2 regions of the Rhizobium indigoferae genome follow, and region 1 is predicted to be linked to the other one. Evidence: riboswitches for the same ligand, from Rfam matches in the RefSeq annotation. Region 1 holds a riboswitch; the other holds the start of a gene.

Evidence for each region. A riboswitch is a leader RNA that binds a small molecule or an ion and turns the genes downstream of it on or off. The one in region 1 is predicted to bind thiamine pyrophosphate.
Region 2: linked by a shared signal. The riboswitch ahead of thiM (hydroxyethylthiazole kinase) and the one ahead of thiC (phosphomethylpyrimidine synthase ThiC) in region 1 are both predicted to bind thiamine pyrophosphate.

What each region holds. Positions count from the first base shown of each region.
Region 1 is NZ_CP140637.1:954,393-961,800, forward strand. Features, by position in the region: gene U5G49_RS31020 (thiazole synthase) at 1-463, opposite strand, end outside; gene thiS (sulfur carrier protein ThiS) at 467-664, opposite strand; gene thiO (glycine oxidase ThiO) at 669-1,646, opposite strand; gene thiC (phosphomethylpyrimidine synthase ThiC) at 1,646-3,469, opposite strand; TPP riboswitch at 3,569-3,701, opposite strand; gene U5G49_RS31040 (CobW family GTP-binding protein) at 4,319-5,293, shown strand; gene U5G49_RS31045 (DUF1097 domain-containing protein) at 5,332-5,832, shown strand; gene nthB (nitrile hydratase subunit beta) at 5,870-6,613, shown strand; gene nthA (nitrile hydratase subunit alpha) at 6,657-7,274, shown strand; gene U5G49_RS31060 (nitrile hydratase accessory protein) at 7,284-7,408, shown strand, end outside.
Region 2 is NZ_CP140636.1:208,649-216,056, forward strand. Features, by position in the region: gene U5G49_RS24790 (invasion associated locus B family protein) at 5-643, opposite strand; TPP riboswitch at 1,336-1,432, shown strand; gene thiM (hydroxyethylthiazole kinase) at 1,483-2,286, shown strand; gene thiE (thiamine phosphate synthase) at 2,283-2,918, shown strand; gene thiD (bifunctional hydroxymethylpyrimidine kinase/phosphomethylpyrimidine kinase) at 2,915-3,724, shown strand; gene U5G49_RS24810 (GNAT family N-acetyltransferase) at 3,943-4,422, shown strand; gene U5G49_RS24815 (glycoside hydrolase family 3 N-terminal domain-containing protein) at 4,447-5,469, shown strand; gene U5G49_RS24820 (ABC transporter substrate-binding protein) at 5,513-7,159, shown strand; gene U5G49_RS24825 (ABC transporter permease) at 7,218-7,408, shown strand, end outside.

The DNA.
Region 1 (7,408 bases):
GCGCGCACCAGGGCATCAAGACCCGACATCCGACGGAGACCAGTTTTTCACCGACCACCAGATCGTCCGTCGTATAGGGAAATACGCAAAACCCTTCCGAACAAAGAATGCGTGCGGCTTCGACCAGTTCGAACACATCCGGCTGGAGACTGTCGTGATGGCCGATCACCTCGAGCTTGATCCAGTCGGTACCAAATACTTCGCGCGCCATCTTGGCGGTCAGGATCGCCTCCGACGCACTGTGACATCCCGCGGTGTTGGGCAGGAAGTGCACCGCGAGCTGGCGGATGAGTTCGAAGAAGGCTCCCCCCGTCTTTCCGCCGGCCGTTTCGCGGCGAAGCGAGACCGTGACAATCTCCGCGCCGGACCGGCTCACCGCCTCGGCAAGGACGGCCGGCGAAGGATAACGCGCGGTACCGAGCAGAAGCCGCGAAGACAGTGCAGCATCATAAAGAGAAAGCATGGATCAACCTCCCTGCATCGGGGACAGGATTTCGATACGGTCACCATCGTCCAGCCGGTGATCGGCTCGGTCCTCGCGATGCACGAGATCTCCGTTGACGGCGGTTGCCAACCAGTCGCCCTCGTATTCCAGAACATGAAGAAGTTCGGCCAGGGTTACGGCCTCGCAGACCTGGGTTTCGCCATTGATGATCAGTTTCATGGGGTTAGCCTTTCAGACGTGAATGTCGCACGAGGAGAATATCGGCGGCCCGCACAGCCATGGCGGGCGCCAGCAGGAAGCCATGCCGATGCATACCGGCGATGGCGAGCCCCTCCTCCGTTTCGATTACTTGCGGAATGTTGTTGGCAAACGCCGGACGTATGCCAGTCCCGGTCTCGATAACGCGTGCCTCGCCAAACGCCGGATGCAGCGTATAGGCCGCGTTCAGGAATTCCATGAGCGAACGCGCGGCAATCGGTCCGTCATCTTCGGCCTCGATCATCGTCGCCCCGACCATGAAACGGTGATCGTCGCGGGGCACGATATAGATCGGATGGCGTGGATGCAGCATCCTGACCGGCCTGGAAAGCGTCACATCCGCAGTTTCCAGATAGAGCATTTCGCCTCGCACGCCGCGCAAGCCGGAAAGTCGCGGTATCGCCGCTGGCCCGGTGCAGTCGAGCACGCCGGCAAATCGCCGGTCCTGCGGCTCGTGTCCGCCGAAATGGAAGACCACGCCGCGCTCGCGGAGTCTGTCGGCTAGCCCGGCCAGTGCGCGCCGTGGATCGAGATGAGCTTCCTGCTCGAAGAAAAGAGCCTTTTCGAAGCGGCCGGCAAGGGCAGGTTCCAGGTCGGCTACGCCCTTGCGATCGATCAGGACATGACCGGTCGTGCGCGCGGCAAACCGGGCGAGATCGGGAAGGTCGCGCGGCTGCGCCACGACCAGAGTACCGCGGCGACGAACCTCGCCGGGCACGGCCTCCTCCCACCATCCAGCCGCGCCCAGGCCCAATGTCAGGACAATCTCTTCGGCCGCTTCCCGTTCGCAATAGGGCGCGAGCATTCCTCCAGCAAAATGCGAGGCGCCAAGCCCCGCCGCGCCGGCCTTCTCGATCACCTCAACCGAAAAGCCCCGCTTGACAAGTTCATGGGCCGCCGCCAGGCCGGCAACGCCGGCCCCTTTGACGACAAACGCAGCCACTATGCGTTACTCGGAAGGTTTTCGACCGGCATGTAAAGATCGCCGCCATCGCGATATTTGGCGGCCATGGCTTGCAACCCCTCCCTCTGCGCTTCGGCGCGGATATCGTGCGAAATCCGCATCGAGCAGAATTTCGGGCCGCACATGGAGCAGAAATGCGCCACCTTATGCGCCTCCTTCGGCAGCGTTTCGTCGTGGAAGGAACGGGCGGTTTCCGGATCGAGCGAGAGGTTGAACTGATCCTCCCATCGGAACTCGAAACGGGCGCGCGACAGCGCATCGTCGCGCACCCCCGCCGCCGGATGGCCCTTGGCGAGATCGGCGGCATGCGCCGCGATCTTATAGGTGATGACGCCCACCTTGACGTCGTTGCGATCGGGAAGGCCGAGATGTTCCTTGGGCGTCACGTAGCAGAGCATGGCGGTGCCGAACCAGCCGATCATCGCAGCCCCGATGCCGGACGTGATGTGGTCATAGCCCGGCGCGATATCGGTGGTTAGCGGTCCGAGCGTATAAAAGGGCGCCTCGCCGCAGACCGCGAGCTGCTTGTCCATGTTTTCCTTGATCTTGTGCATCGGCACATGGCCGGGGCCTTCGATCATCACCTGGCAATCCTTCGCCCAGGCGATTTTGGTTAACTCGCCGAGCGTTTCCAGTTCTGCGAACTGCGCCGCATCGTTGGCATCAGCGATCGATCCCGGGCGCAGGCCATCACCGAGCGAGAAGGAAACGTCGTAAGCGCGGCAGATGTCGCAGATCTCCTCGAAATGCTCGTAGAGAAAACTCTCCCTGTGGTGGTGCAGACACCACTTGGCCATGATCGAGCCGCCGCGGGAAACGATGCCGGTGACGCGATTGACGGTCAGCGGGATATAGGCGAGCCGCATGCCGGCATGGATGGTGAAGTAGTCGACCCCCTGTTCGGCTTGCTCGATCAGCGTATCGCGATAGACCTCCCAGGTGAGGTTCTCGGCAATGCCGTTCACCTTTTCGAGTGCCTGGTAGAGCGGCACGGTACCGATCGGCACCGGCGAATTGCGGATGATCCATTCGCGGATATTGTGGATGTTTCGGCCCGTCGACAGGTCCATGACGGTGTCGGCACCCCAGCGGATCGCCCAGACCATCTTCTCCACTTCTTCCGCCATGGACGAGGTAACAGCCGAATTGCCGATATTGGCATTGATCTTTACCAGGAAGTTACGGCCGATGATCATCGGTTCGGATTCTGGATGGTTGATATTGGCGGGAATGATCGCTCGGCCTTCCGCGACTTCCCGACGGACGAAATCCGGTGTCACGAAATTCGGGATATGGGCGCCAAAACTTTTTCCGTCGCGGATGAGAGCTTCCTTGGCCGCCTGTCGGCCGAGGTTTTCGCGAATGGCGATGAATTCCATTTCCGGCGTGACGATGCCGGCCCGCGCATAAGCGAGCTGGGTAACGGCCCTCCCCGCCTTCGCCTTGAAAGGCTGGCTGCGAACGGGGAATTCCGGCGTCAGCCGGTCGCCTGAAACAAAGCCGTTATCCTCCGGCCTGACGATGCGGCCCCCGTAGGATTCAACATCACCGCGAGCAAGAACCCAGCTTTCGCGCAGGCGTGGCAGGCCTGCATCGATGCGGATTTCAGCACCTTCTGCGGTGTAGGGACCGGAAGAATCGTAGACAGTGACTGGCGGTTCGCCAGAGGTCGGATGCAGTGCGATCTGACGCATCGGTACGCGGATATCCGGATGAATGGTGCCTGCTTTCAGGACTTTCGCGGAGGCGGGAAGCGGACCTGTGGTGACGACCGGAGTGAGTTTGGTGGCTGCAATATTCATGGTTCGAGGCTCCAAGTTTTGACGTTTGGAGACCCAGTTCCAGTGTTGGAATGATGAAAAAACGCCGTGGATTCCGAAGGACGGATACCCGCCCTCGCTGCCGCAGCGCCCGCACCGTCCCTACGCCAGTATGAACTGGATCAGGTTCAACGGGTCACTGCGCCTCGGGCGGCCAAAGCCGATCCGACCAGCAGTATCTCAGCCCCTTGGCGGGACCCCCCTGGTGAATAGGGCTAAGCTATTGTGAGAAATGCCGCTCCGTCAAGCCCTTAGGGGGCACCATTCAGAACCCATATCCCGACCGCTCGAGTTCTGTTCATCGAGCCGCTGGGCTGACTGGCTTTATGGAGTTTAGCGAATGTGGCAGGCTCAGCGCCGGCCCAATTCCCCGCCAGAACCTCCAGGAAAGCGAAGCAATCGTCAACGGCTCGGTGCCCATCCGCTGTCACCCGACCACCCCTAGCGGCACCACTTTCGCCGGCGACAACAGAATGCCCTCGAAAAGCCAACTTGCGCATGGCGTCCCTCGCCAAAGCTGCGCAAACCAGACTGTTTTTCATGCCCATCCTGTCAATGATCGGGAAAAGGGCAATGAGATCAATAATTAGACGGTATGATCAGTTTTTAATCAAAAATCAAAAAGCTCATCATTTTGGCAGAATTTGCGGTTTATTTGGCCGAATATGAAACATCAGGTCTCTTGCCCCGTGACGGTATTGCAAGTGTAATTCTCCTCGTCTGATCGACGCATCCGGCGGAATCAGACCAGCAAACAGCAGCGGAGCCGCCTTTTCAGCCCGGTCATTTGGCCGAGACGGCGGAGGCGTGCTCCGGCAAGGGGATGAGGCCATGGCAAAGCTTGCGACGACAATTCTGACCGGGTTTCTCGGGACCGGCAAGACCACGCTTCTCAATCACCTGCTCACCTCAATCGAAAACGAGAGCGTAGCGGTGATCGTCAACGAATATGGGGAGGTCGGCATCGATGGAAAGCTCGTGGTGCCGACGACGGATGAGGTCATCGAGCTGAACAATGGCTGCATCTGCTGCACTGTCAGGGGCGATCTCATCGCCGCGATCGGCGAACTGCTGCGCTCCGGACGGCCAATCGACCGCATCATCATCGAGACTTCGGGTCTTGCCGATCCGGCGCCGGTCATCCAGTCTTTCCTGCTCGACGAAACGCTCGCCAGGCGGCTGCAGCTTGATGCGATCGTGACCGTCGTCGATGCCCGCCATATGAAGCAACAGCTCTCCCAGGACGAAGCGAGGGAGCAGATCAGCTTTGCCGACGTGCTGCTGCTCAACAAGATCGACCTGGAGAGCGCCGAGGACCTTGCCGCCACCGAGCAGCAACTGCGCGGGATCAATCCGCTTGCCCGGATCATCCGGACGAGGGATTGCAAGGTCGAGCTCTCCGCGGTGCTCGACGTCGGCGCCTTCGACCTCAAGAACATCCTGTCTATCGACCCCGATATTCTCAAGGACCATGAACACGAGCACGACCAGAGCATCGGTTGCGTGGCGATCCAGCACTTCGGCCCGCTCGATCCGGCGGCGCTGAACGTCTGGCTCAATCGCCTGGCTCAGGAGATCGGCACGAACCTCTTCCGCATGAAGGGCGTGCTGAATCTCCACGGCGAGCAACGCCGCTATGTCTTTCACGGCGTGCATATGACGCTTGAAGGACGCCCCGGAAAGGCCTGGGGGCCTTCCGAAAAGCGGCTCAACGAAATCGTCTTCATCGGCAGGAACCTCGACGACGCGATGCTTCGAGACGGCTTCATGAGCTGCCTCAGCCAGCAGCGCGCGCTGGCATCTTGATGCGCATCCGCCCAACCCCTCAACAAGGAGACAGACCCATGCCCCCGCTCGTTGCCGCAATGATCAGCCTCGGTGTACTCGGCGCCATCGACACCTATATCACCGCGACGATATTTCCCGTTCCCGTGTGGGTCACCTTCATCGCCTGGGCGTCGTTCTTCGCCTGCGGCGGCGGAAACCAGGGGCTGGTCAAATCGATCGTTTCCAACTGGACCGGCATCGGCATCGCCTCGATCACGCTGCTGATCATCCAGTATGGCCCTGCCCACCCGATCTTTGCGGCGATCCTGGTCGGCGCCGGCACCTCAGCAATGATCCTGGCCTCGGCCATCCCGATCTTGAACTTTCCGCCGGCGATCGTCTTCGGCTTCGCTTCTCTCGTCGGCACCAGCGCGGCGACGGACACGACGATCGTCACCTCAGGTCTCAATCATCCGACCCTCGTCGCCATGGCCGCGATGCTGCTCGGTGGCGTCTTCGGCCTGCTCTCGGAAATCGGAACCCAGTTTCTGGCCGGCAAGAAATCCGCGACCGCCTGAACGTCATCGTCACCATTCACCATAAAGGAACGATCCCATGAAACTTCAGCATTATCTTGGCGGCCTTGAGGGGCTGGGGCCTGTGAGCACCGAAACGCGCGTTTTCGTCGAAGTCTGGGAAACCAGGATCTTCGGCATCCATACGGCGATGATGGCGCTTTCACCGCAGCTTCCGCTTCCCGAGACGCCATCGACGTTCAAGACAATCTGGACCTGGGCGGACCTCAGGAAAGGGGCGGAGTCCCTCAATCCGTTCGATTATTTCAGGTTCCGCTATTACGAGAAGTGGCTCGGCGGAATATCGGGATACTTCATCGACAACGGCTATATCACGGCAGAAGAGCTCGATGCGCTGACGGAGGAATTTTACAACGAGCCGTCGAAGCCGCTGCACGAGGCCGGCGATGAGGCGATCGACCGGCGCGTCGTGCAATATCTAGTCGAGGGCGACAGCCCCAAGCGCAACGTCGGCGTGACCTTCGAATTCAAGGTCGGCGATACGGTGGCGATCCGCGATGTGCCGACCGTCGAGCATACGAGGCTGCCCGGTTTCCTCCGCAACAAGTTCGGAACGATCGAGACCGTCTATGACGGGGCTTACACCTATCTCTGCGACACCGGCCCCGACGGCGTCGGCGCGGCGATGCCGGTCTACTGCGTTCGCTTCGAACCGAGTGACCTCTGGCCCGATAATGCCGAGAAGAATTTCAGCCTCTATGCCGATCTCTACGCCCGCTATGTCGAGGCACCGGAAGCCGCCGAAGCCTCCAAGGCCGCCTGAGACGCACACCAGTCGCCGCCATTCCAGTCAAGGAGCCACAACAATGATGGACCGTTTTCACTATCGCCAGGACCGGGAAGCCTACAGCGCCGCCCGCGTCAAAGCCCTGGAAGCCCTGCTGATCAAAAAGGGCGTGATCACCGACAAAACCGTCGATACAGTCCTCGATTTCTTCGAGACAAAGATGGGGCCGTTCAACGGCGCCAAGATCGTCGCGCGCGCCTGGGTCGACCCGGCGTTCAAGGACAGGCTCGTCGCCGACACGCCGAAGGCCATCGCCGAACTTCAGTTGCCCGAGGGCATGGCGGGCGCCGAGGGCGAACACATGCGCGCGGTGGCCAACGCCCCCCATGTCCATAACCTCATCATCTGCACGCTTTGCTCCTGCTATCCGTGGCCGGTGCTCGGCCTGCCGCCCTACTGGTACAAGGACCCGACCTTCCGCAGCCGTGCCGCCCGCGAGCCGCGCGCCGTACTGATGGAGTTCGGGCTGGCGGTTCCCGATGCGGTCCAGATCAAGGTCTGGGATTCCAGCGCCCAGATCCGCTGGTTCGTCGTGCCGGAACGCCCGGCCGGCACGGACGGGCTTTCCGAAGCGGAACTCGAGGCCCTGGTCACGCCCGAAGCGATGATGGGTGTCGCCGTCGCCAGGGCAGCGTGAGGAGGAGACATGCTGACGCAATTCGAGCATTTCGCCGTCACCGAGATGATGGGCAGCACCGACAACCCGCCGCGGGCGAACGGCTCGCTCTGCTTCGGCAGCGAGTGGGAGCGAAAGGCCTTCGGCATGGCGCT
Region 2 (7,408 bases), on a different replicon from region 1:
TCGGCTACTTCACGGCAGTGGGCTGGAGTTCGTCGAGGGCCGGCTTCAGCCCTTTCAGCGAGAAACGGATATTGACGTCCTGGCCGTTCATCAGCCGCACCAGCCCTTCAGCACTCGAGCCTTTCTTCAGCGCCGCGGCCGTCTTCGTATCCAGCGCCTGCTGCGCCCAGCATCCGGACTGGTTGCAATTGCGATAGTCGAGTTTGGCGACCGGCTTACCATCGGCCTTGATCGACAGGCCGGAGGGCAGGAAGACGTTGAGCGGCAGAAGGGCGGTCAGCATCAGCCGCGGCTTGCCCTTGTCGCCCTTGCCCTTTTCGCCCTTGCCCTGGGAACCGGCCGGCGAAGCTGCGATCGCCAACGTCAGGATATTGACGGGTTTGCCGTCTTTAGTGACTTGCGCGACCTGGGCGACTTCGCAGGCCTCAGCGCCTGCCGAACCGGTGCAGCGATAATACCAGTCGTCGAATTTCTGGGATTTCATGGCCGGCGCCGGTTGAGCGGGCGCCTGCACCTGTTCCGGTCCTTGATCGGCCGGAACAGGTGATTGCGAAAAAGCCGGGTTGGCACAAGCAATGAATATCAAAACAGGGGCGATAGTCGGACGAGTCCGCTTCATGCCGATTCTCAAAAATGTTCTCATTGAAAATACAACTTCAGGAAGATTTTATTCGCGTGTAAAGCCGTATCGCTACAATCCATCATTTAGTCAACCTAAGCGTGTCAGCACGGTAAAGTTTCCGTTAGATATTTACTTCACGTTCTGGGAGATTAAGTCTTGCCTTGGCTGAGACTCGCCCTCAACGAATTCGCCAAGAGATTTCAACACTCGAATAAAACCGATTGGCGAAGACCATGAGACGACGCGCAACTTACGCGAAGCTGTCCACCTGCCCGCTTGCATTGAAAATTCTACAGATGAACGGATAGGATGAATAATTCCGCACCATCCACACTGCTGCGAAGTCTTGAAAAGATGAGCCTCGTTCCTTCGAAGAAAAGAGCCTCTCCGGCATCTGTGTTTTTCTCGATGCTCCTCAGAAATACAGAGATGTATTTTAGAAATTCATTGCACCCACGGTTGCTACTGTTATTCTTCTCGAAAAGGAGAGGACAGCCGCATGGCAAAACGGCAACGACGAGGGCAGCCCGGAACAGAACCCGCAGACGACATTCGGGAAAACCTGGTCAAGACACGAATCGGCGGCGATCTCTCGTCCTTCATGAAGGGCAATCCAGACCCATAAATCATCCATAGCCATCGTCGCGCCGCGTCGATCGCAGAATTGTCATTTTCAGGATGACATCAGCCTCGTTCTCTGCGAAAAAGAGCGCGATGAGAGACAGGGGCGTTCGTCGACAGACGGGCTGAGAAGCACCCTTCGAACCTGAACCGGATAATGCCGGCGGAGGGAGTCGCTCGGGGTCGCGGCTTAGCCCGCACGAACCGCCCCGTGCCCGCCCCCGCCTGAAAGGGGCCACATGCAGACCGGGACCACACCAGGAGCGATGCTGAAGGCGATGCGCGAGAAGCCGCCGCTCGTTCAGTGCATCACCAATTACGTCGCCATGAACATCGCCGCAAATGTTCTGCTTGCATCAGGCGCCTCGCCCGCCATGGTGCATGCCGCTGAGGAAGCCGGCGAATTCGCCGGGATCGCCAGTGCGCTGACAATCAATATCGGCACGCTGTCGACGCAATGGATCGACGGCATGCAGGCGGCGGCGAAGGCCGCGACATCAGCCGGCAAACCCTGGGTGCTCGATCCGGTCGCCCATTATGCGACGGCTTTCCGCCGCAACGCGGTCGCCGACCTCCTGGCGCTGCGTCCGACCATCATCCGCGGCAACGCCTCCGAAATCATCGCGCTGGCCGGCGGAGAGAGCCGCGGCCAGGGCGTCGACAGCCGCGACCCGGTCGAACAGGCGGAAGGTTCGGCGCGATGGCTGGCTGAACGTCAGCGGGCGGTCGTCGCCGTCACCGGTGCGGTGGATTTCGTCACCGACGGCGAGAAGGCCGTGCGCATCGAAGGCGGATCGGCGCTGATGCCGCAAGTCACCGCGCTCGGTTGCTCGCTCACCTGCCTCGTCGGCGCCTTTGCCGCGACGGCACCCGAAGACACCTTCGGCGCGACGGTTGCGGCACTTGCAACCTTCGCCATCGCCGGCGAAGAGGCCGCACTTGGGGCGGCCGGCCCCGGTTCCTTCTCATGGCGTTTCCTCGATGCGTTAGCTGCGCTCGACCCCGAAACGCTTGACGCCAGGGCGAGGATATCGGCGGCATGAAGGCTTTCGACCTTTCGCTCTATCTCGTCCTCGACCCCGATCTGTGCGCCGGGATCGGCATGGTCGAAACGGCGCGACTTGCCGTTGCCGGCGGCGCGACGATGGTGCAACTGCGTGACAAACATGCCGGCACCATCGGGATGATCGAGACCGGCCGCGCCTTGAAACAGGCATTGGACGGGACCGGCGCCCTGCTCATCGTCAACGACGATGTCGAGGCGGCAATCGCCATCGGCGCCGACGGTCTGCATATCGGCCAGGAAGACATGGATGCACACAAAGCGCGGACGATGATCGGCCCCGACATGATCCTTGGCCTCTCGGTCGAGACCGCGCCGCTCGCCGCCGCCGTTGATCCTGGTCTGGTCGATTATACCGGCGTCGGACCGGTGTTTGCGACACCGACCAAGGCCGACCACAAGCAGCCGATCGGTTTTGACGGTCTTGCCAAGCTGGTGAAGGCCTCGCCGGTGCCATCGGTCGCGATCGGCGGGCTCAAGGCGGATCATGTCGCCCAAGTCTTCGCCGCGGGCGCGAAAGGGCTTGCCGTCGTTTCCGCCATCTGCGGCACGCCAGACCCTGAAGCTGCCACGCGCCGCATCGCCGCAGAAATCCGAAAGGCCCGTGCATGATCCGCAACGTTCTCTCGATCGCCGGCTCCGATCCCTCCGGTGGCGCCGGCATCCAGGCCGATCTCAAGGCCTTTTCCGCCCGCGGCGTCTACGGCATGGCGGTGCTGACCGCGTTGACGGCGCAGAACACGCAAGGTGTCAGCGGTGTGCATCTGGTGCCGCCGCAATTCGTCGCCGACCAGATCAATGCCGTCTTTGCCGATGTCCGCGTCGATGCCGTCAAGATCGGCATGATCGCCAATGCCGGCATCGCCGACGCCGTTGCCGGTGCGCTGACTGACCACCGCGACATTCCGATCGTCATCGATCCTGTCATGATCGCCAAGGGTGGAGCCGCCCTGCTCGCGCCTGAAGCGGTCGACGTGCTGACCCATCGGCTGCTGCCGCTTGCCACGCTGCTGACCCCGAACCTGCCCGAAGCCGCCGCGCTGCTGCACCAGCCGGTGGCGACAAACCGGGCTGACATGGCGGTGCAGGCCGAACGCCTGCGCGCGCTTGGCCCCGCCGCAGTGCTGGTCAAGGGCGGCCATCTCGACAGCGACGAGAGCCCTGACGTGCTTGCCACCGCCGCCGGCCTGCACTGGTTCGAAGCCAGGCGCGTGCCGACCAAGAACACCCACGGCACCGGCTGCACGCTCTCCAGCGCCCTGGCGGCCGAGCTCGCCAAGGGCGCCTCGGCGCGGGAGGCGGTCGCCATCGCGAAGGAATACCTTGCCGGCGCGGTCGCGGCTGCCGGACACCTCACCGTCGGCTCCGGCCACGGTCCGGTGCAGCATTTTCATGCGCTCTGGAAAGACGATATATAAGCACTCGCTCAGCGAACATGCCGCCAATTGAAAACGGCCCGGCCTCCCGGGCCGTTTTTTCGTTCGGCACCTACTTTGCGTTGAAACCGCGGCGACTGCGGCGGGGCGTCCCTTTCTCTCGTTGAAAAACCTTGTTGACAAGCCCTGCCAGATGGCCAAATCTATGACACTAAAAGGGGATACATTCCGCAATAACGGAATAACTGGAGGAATGACAGGTGCCAGACCTGCTTGTGAGCTTGTATTCCACTGAGCTCGCCGACCTGAGACAGAAGGCCGGCGATGTCGGCGTCTCCATCCGCCCGGCCCTCCCCCCGGAACTGCATCTTATCGTCAGCTGGGTTCGCGAACAGTTCAGCGAGAACTGGGCAAGCGAAGTCACAGTCGCCTTCTCCCGTCAGCCCGTTGCCTGCCTGATCGCCGTCGACGGCGGCAAGCTGCTGGGCTTTGCCTGCTATGACACGACGGCGCGCGGCTTCTTCGGCCCGACCGGCGTCGACCCCGAAGCGCGTGGCAGGGGCATCGGGCTCGCCCTCTTTTCCGCCTGCCTTCAGGCCATGAAGACGCTCGGTCACGCCTATGCCTTCATCGGCGACGCCGGCCCGGTCGATTTCTACGCCAAGACCGCAGGCGCAATCGTCATCCCCGCCCCCGACAAGGGCATCTACGAAGGCATGCTGAGAAGCACGCCGAAATGACCATCTGATCCCGGAGTTACAGAATTGTCCTCGACCCCGCTCGCCCTTTTCGTCGGCCTCCCGAATCCCACTATTTCGGATGATGAATTCGCCCTCTTTCGCGAAACCAATCCGCTCGGCCTGTTCGTCGGCCGGCGCAATCAGCGCGAGCCGGAACAGACGAAGCGGCTGATCGACCGCTTCCGCGAGGCCGTCGGCCGCGACGACGCGCCTGTCTTCACCGACCAGGAAGGCGGCCGCGTTCAGCATCTCGATGCCGGCCCCTGGCCGCTCTTCCGCAGTTTCGGCCAGTTTGCCGAACTTGCGCGCCGCGATTTCGATCTCGGCAAAAAAGCACTGCGCCTTTCCTCCCAGGCCATGGGCGCGATGATGACGGAACTCGGCCTTTCCAGCGGCTGCTCGCCCGTTCTCGACCTCGTCTTCGAGACGACGAGTGCGGTCATCGGCGCCCGCTCCTTCGGCCCAGATCCCGATTTCATCGCTGCCCTCGGCCGCGAGGTGGTCGATGGCCTGCTCGAGACCGGCAACATGCCCGTCATCAAGCATATTCCCGGCCATGGCCGCGCGACGCTCGACTCCCACAAGGAGCGTCCGGTGGTCGACGCCAGCCGCGAGACGCTCACCGCGACCGATTTCAAGCCCTTCGTGGCGCTGAAGGATACGCCCTGGGCCATGGTCGCCCATGTCGTCTATTCGGCCTATGACGCCGAGCTGCCGGCGTCCGTCTCGCCTGTTATGCACGACGTGATCCGCAAGGAGATGGACTATGAGGGCGTGCTGATATCAGACTGCATCTTCATGGAGTCGCTCTCCGGTACCTTGCCGGAACGCGTCAAGCAGGTGCTCGACGCAGGCTTCGACATTGCGCTCCACAGCCATGGCGACATTCCGGAAAGCGAAGCCGCCGCCAAAGCCGCCCGTCCGCTGACGGAAGCCGCCCTGCAGCGGATCGCCGCCGGCAAGGCCCGCCTCGGCAATCTCAAGGTCGATGTCCGCGCCGCCCACGCAGACGTCGAAGACATGTTTGCAAGCGCGCTGGTCTCCTGACCGGCACGTCATCTCTCACCACATAAGAAAAGGGGAATAACACATGAAAAAATATCTTCTCGCCGCCGCTGCCCTGACGCTGCTTTCGGGATCTGCCGTGGCGCAGACGATCCTGACGGCGAATATCGAGCCGGCGACGACCTGGGTTCGCAACTTCAATCCGTTCAACCAGACCTCGTCGCGCCAGTCCACGCTCGACTTCATCTACGAGCCGTTGGTCATCTTCAACCGCTTCGACAGCAACAAGCCGGTCTATCGCCTGGCCGAAAGCTTCAAACTCTCCGACGACCTGAAGAGCATCGATTTCAAGCTGCGCCCGAACCTGAAATGGTCGGACGGCAAGCCGTTGACCGCAGCCGACGTCAAGTTCACCTATGATTACCTGAAGAAGTTTCCGGCGCTCGACTTCGTCAGCATCTGGACCTTCATCACCGATATCAAGGCGGTCGACGCCCAGACGGTGCGCTTCACGCTCGCCAACCCGAGCTCGCTTGCCGCCGAGCAGATCTCGCAGCTGCCGATCGTTCCGGAACATGTCTGGAAGGATGTCGCCGATCCGGTCACCTTCGCCAACGAGACCCCTGTTGGCAGCGGCCCGCTGACGGAAGTGCCGCGTTTCACCGGCCAGACCTACGACCAGTGCCGCAACCCGAACTATTGGGATAACGAGCATCTGAAGGTCGATTGCATGCGCTTCCCGCAGCTTGCCGACAACAACCAGATGCTGACCGCAACGGCCGACGGCACGCTCGACTGGGGTGTCTCCTTCATTCCCGATATCGACAATGTCTACGTGTCCAAAGATCCGGCGCATTTCCACTACTGGTATTCGCCAAGCAGCATGGTCGCCTTCCTGTTCAACTTGGAAACGGCGAACGAGAACAACAAGAAGGCCTTCAACGACCTGAAGTTCCGCCGCGCCGTCTCGATGGCGCTCGACCGCAAGACGATGATCGACGTCGCCGGCTACGGCTATCCGACGCTGAACGAAGACCCCGGCCTGATGGGCGAGCTCTACAAGAGCTGGGCGGACCCATCCGTCAAGGCCGACTTCGGCAAGTTCGCAACCTATAATGCCGACGCCGCCAAGGCCCTGCTCGACGAGGCGGGCTACAAGGACAAGGACGGCGACGGTTTCCGCGACAATCCCGACGGTACCAAGATCTCCTTCTCGATCATCGTCCCCAGCGCCTGGACCGACTGGATCGATACCGTCAACCTCGCCGTTGAAGGCATGCAGGCGGTCGGCATCGACGCCAAGATCGAAACGCCGGAGGAAGCCGTCTGGACCGGCAACCTCATCAACGGCACCTTCGATGCGGCGATCAACAGCCTGCCGGCATCGGCCTCGCCCTATTACCCCTACAAGCGCGCCTTCAGCGCTTCGGATAAGGGCAAGACCCGCTTCACCGCGCAGCGCTGGTTCAACCCGGAGGTCGAGAAACTCGTCACCGAGTTCACCCAGACCGCCGATCTTGCCAAGCAGAAGGACGCGATGAACAAGGCGCAACGCATCGTCGCCGAAAACATGCCGATGATTCCGGTGTTCAACAATCCGAACTGGTATCAGTACAACACCAAGCGCTTCACCGGCTGGTCGACCAAGGAAAACCCCTTCGTCAATCCGTCGATCTCGCGGACCAATCCGGCACGCCTGCTGAATCTGCTCGCTCTCGAGCCGGTCAAGTAAGCATCACGATCTCCGGAAGCGGCGTAGAAAATGCCGCTTCCGTCACGACGGAGTCCCCATGGCTTTCCTGCTTCGCCGCCTCGTCTTCTACATGGCAGCCTTCATCGCGGCAGCGACGATCAATTTCTTCCTGCCGCGGCTGATGCCGGGCGATCCGGTGCAGATCATGTTCTCCAGCGCCGGCACCGAATTGCCGCCGGAAAGCCTGCAGGCGTTGAAGCTCACCTTCGGCTTCGTCGACGGTCCGCT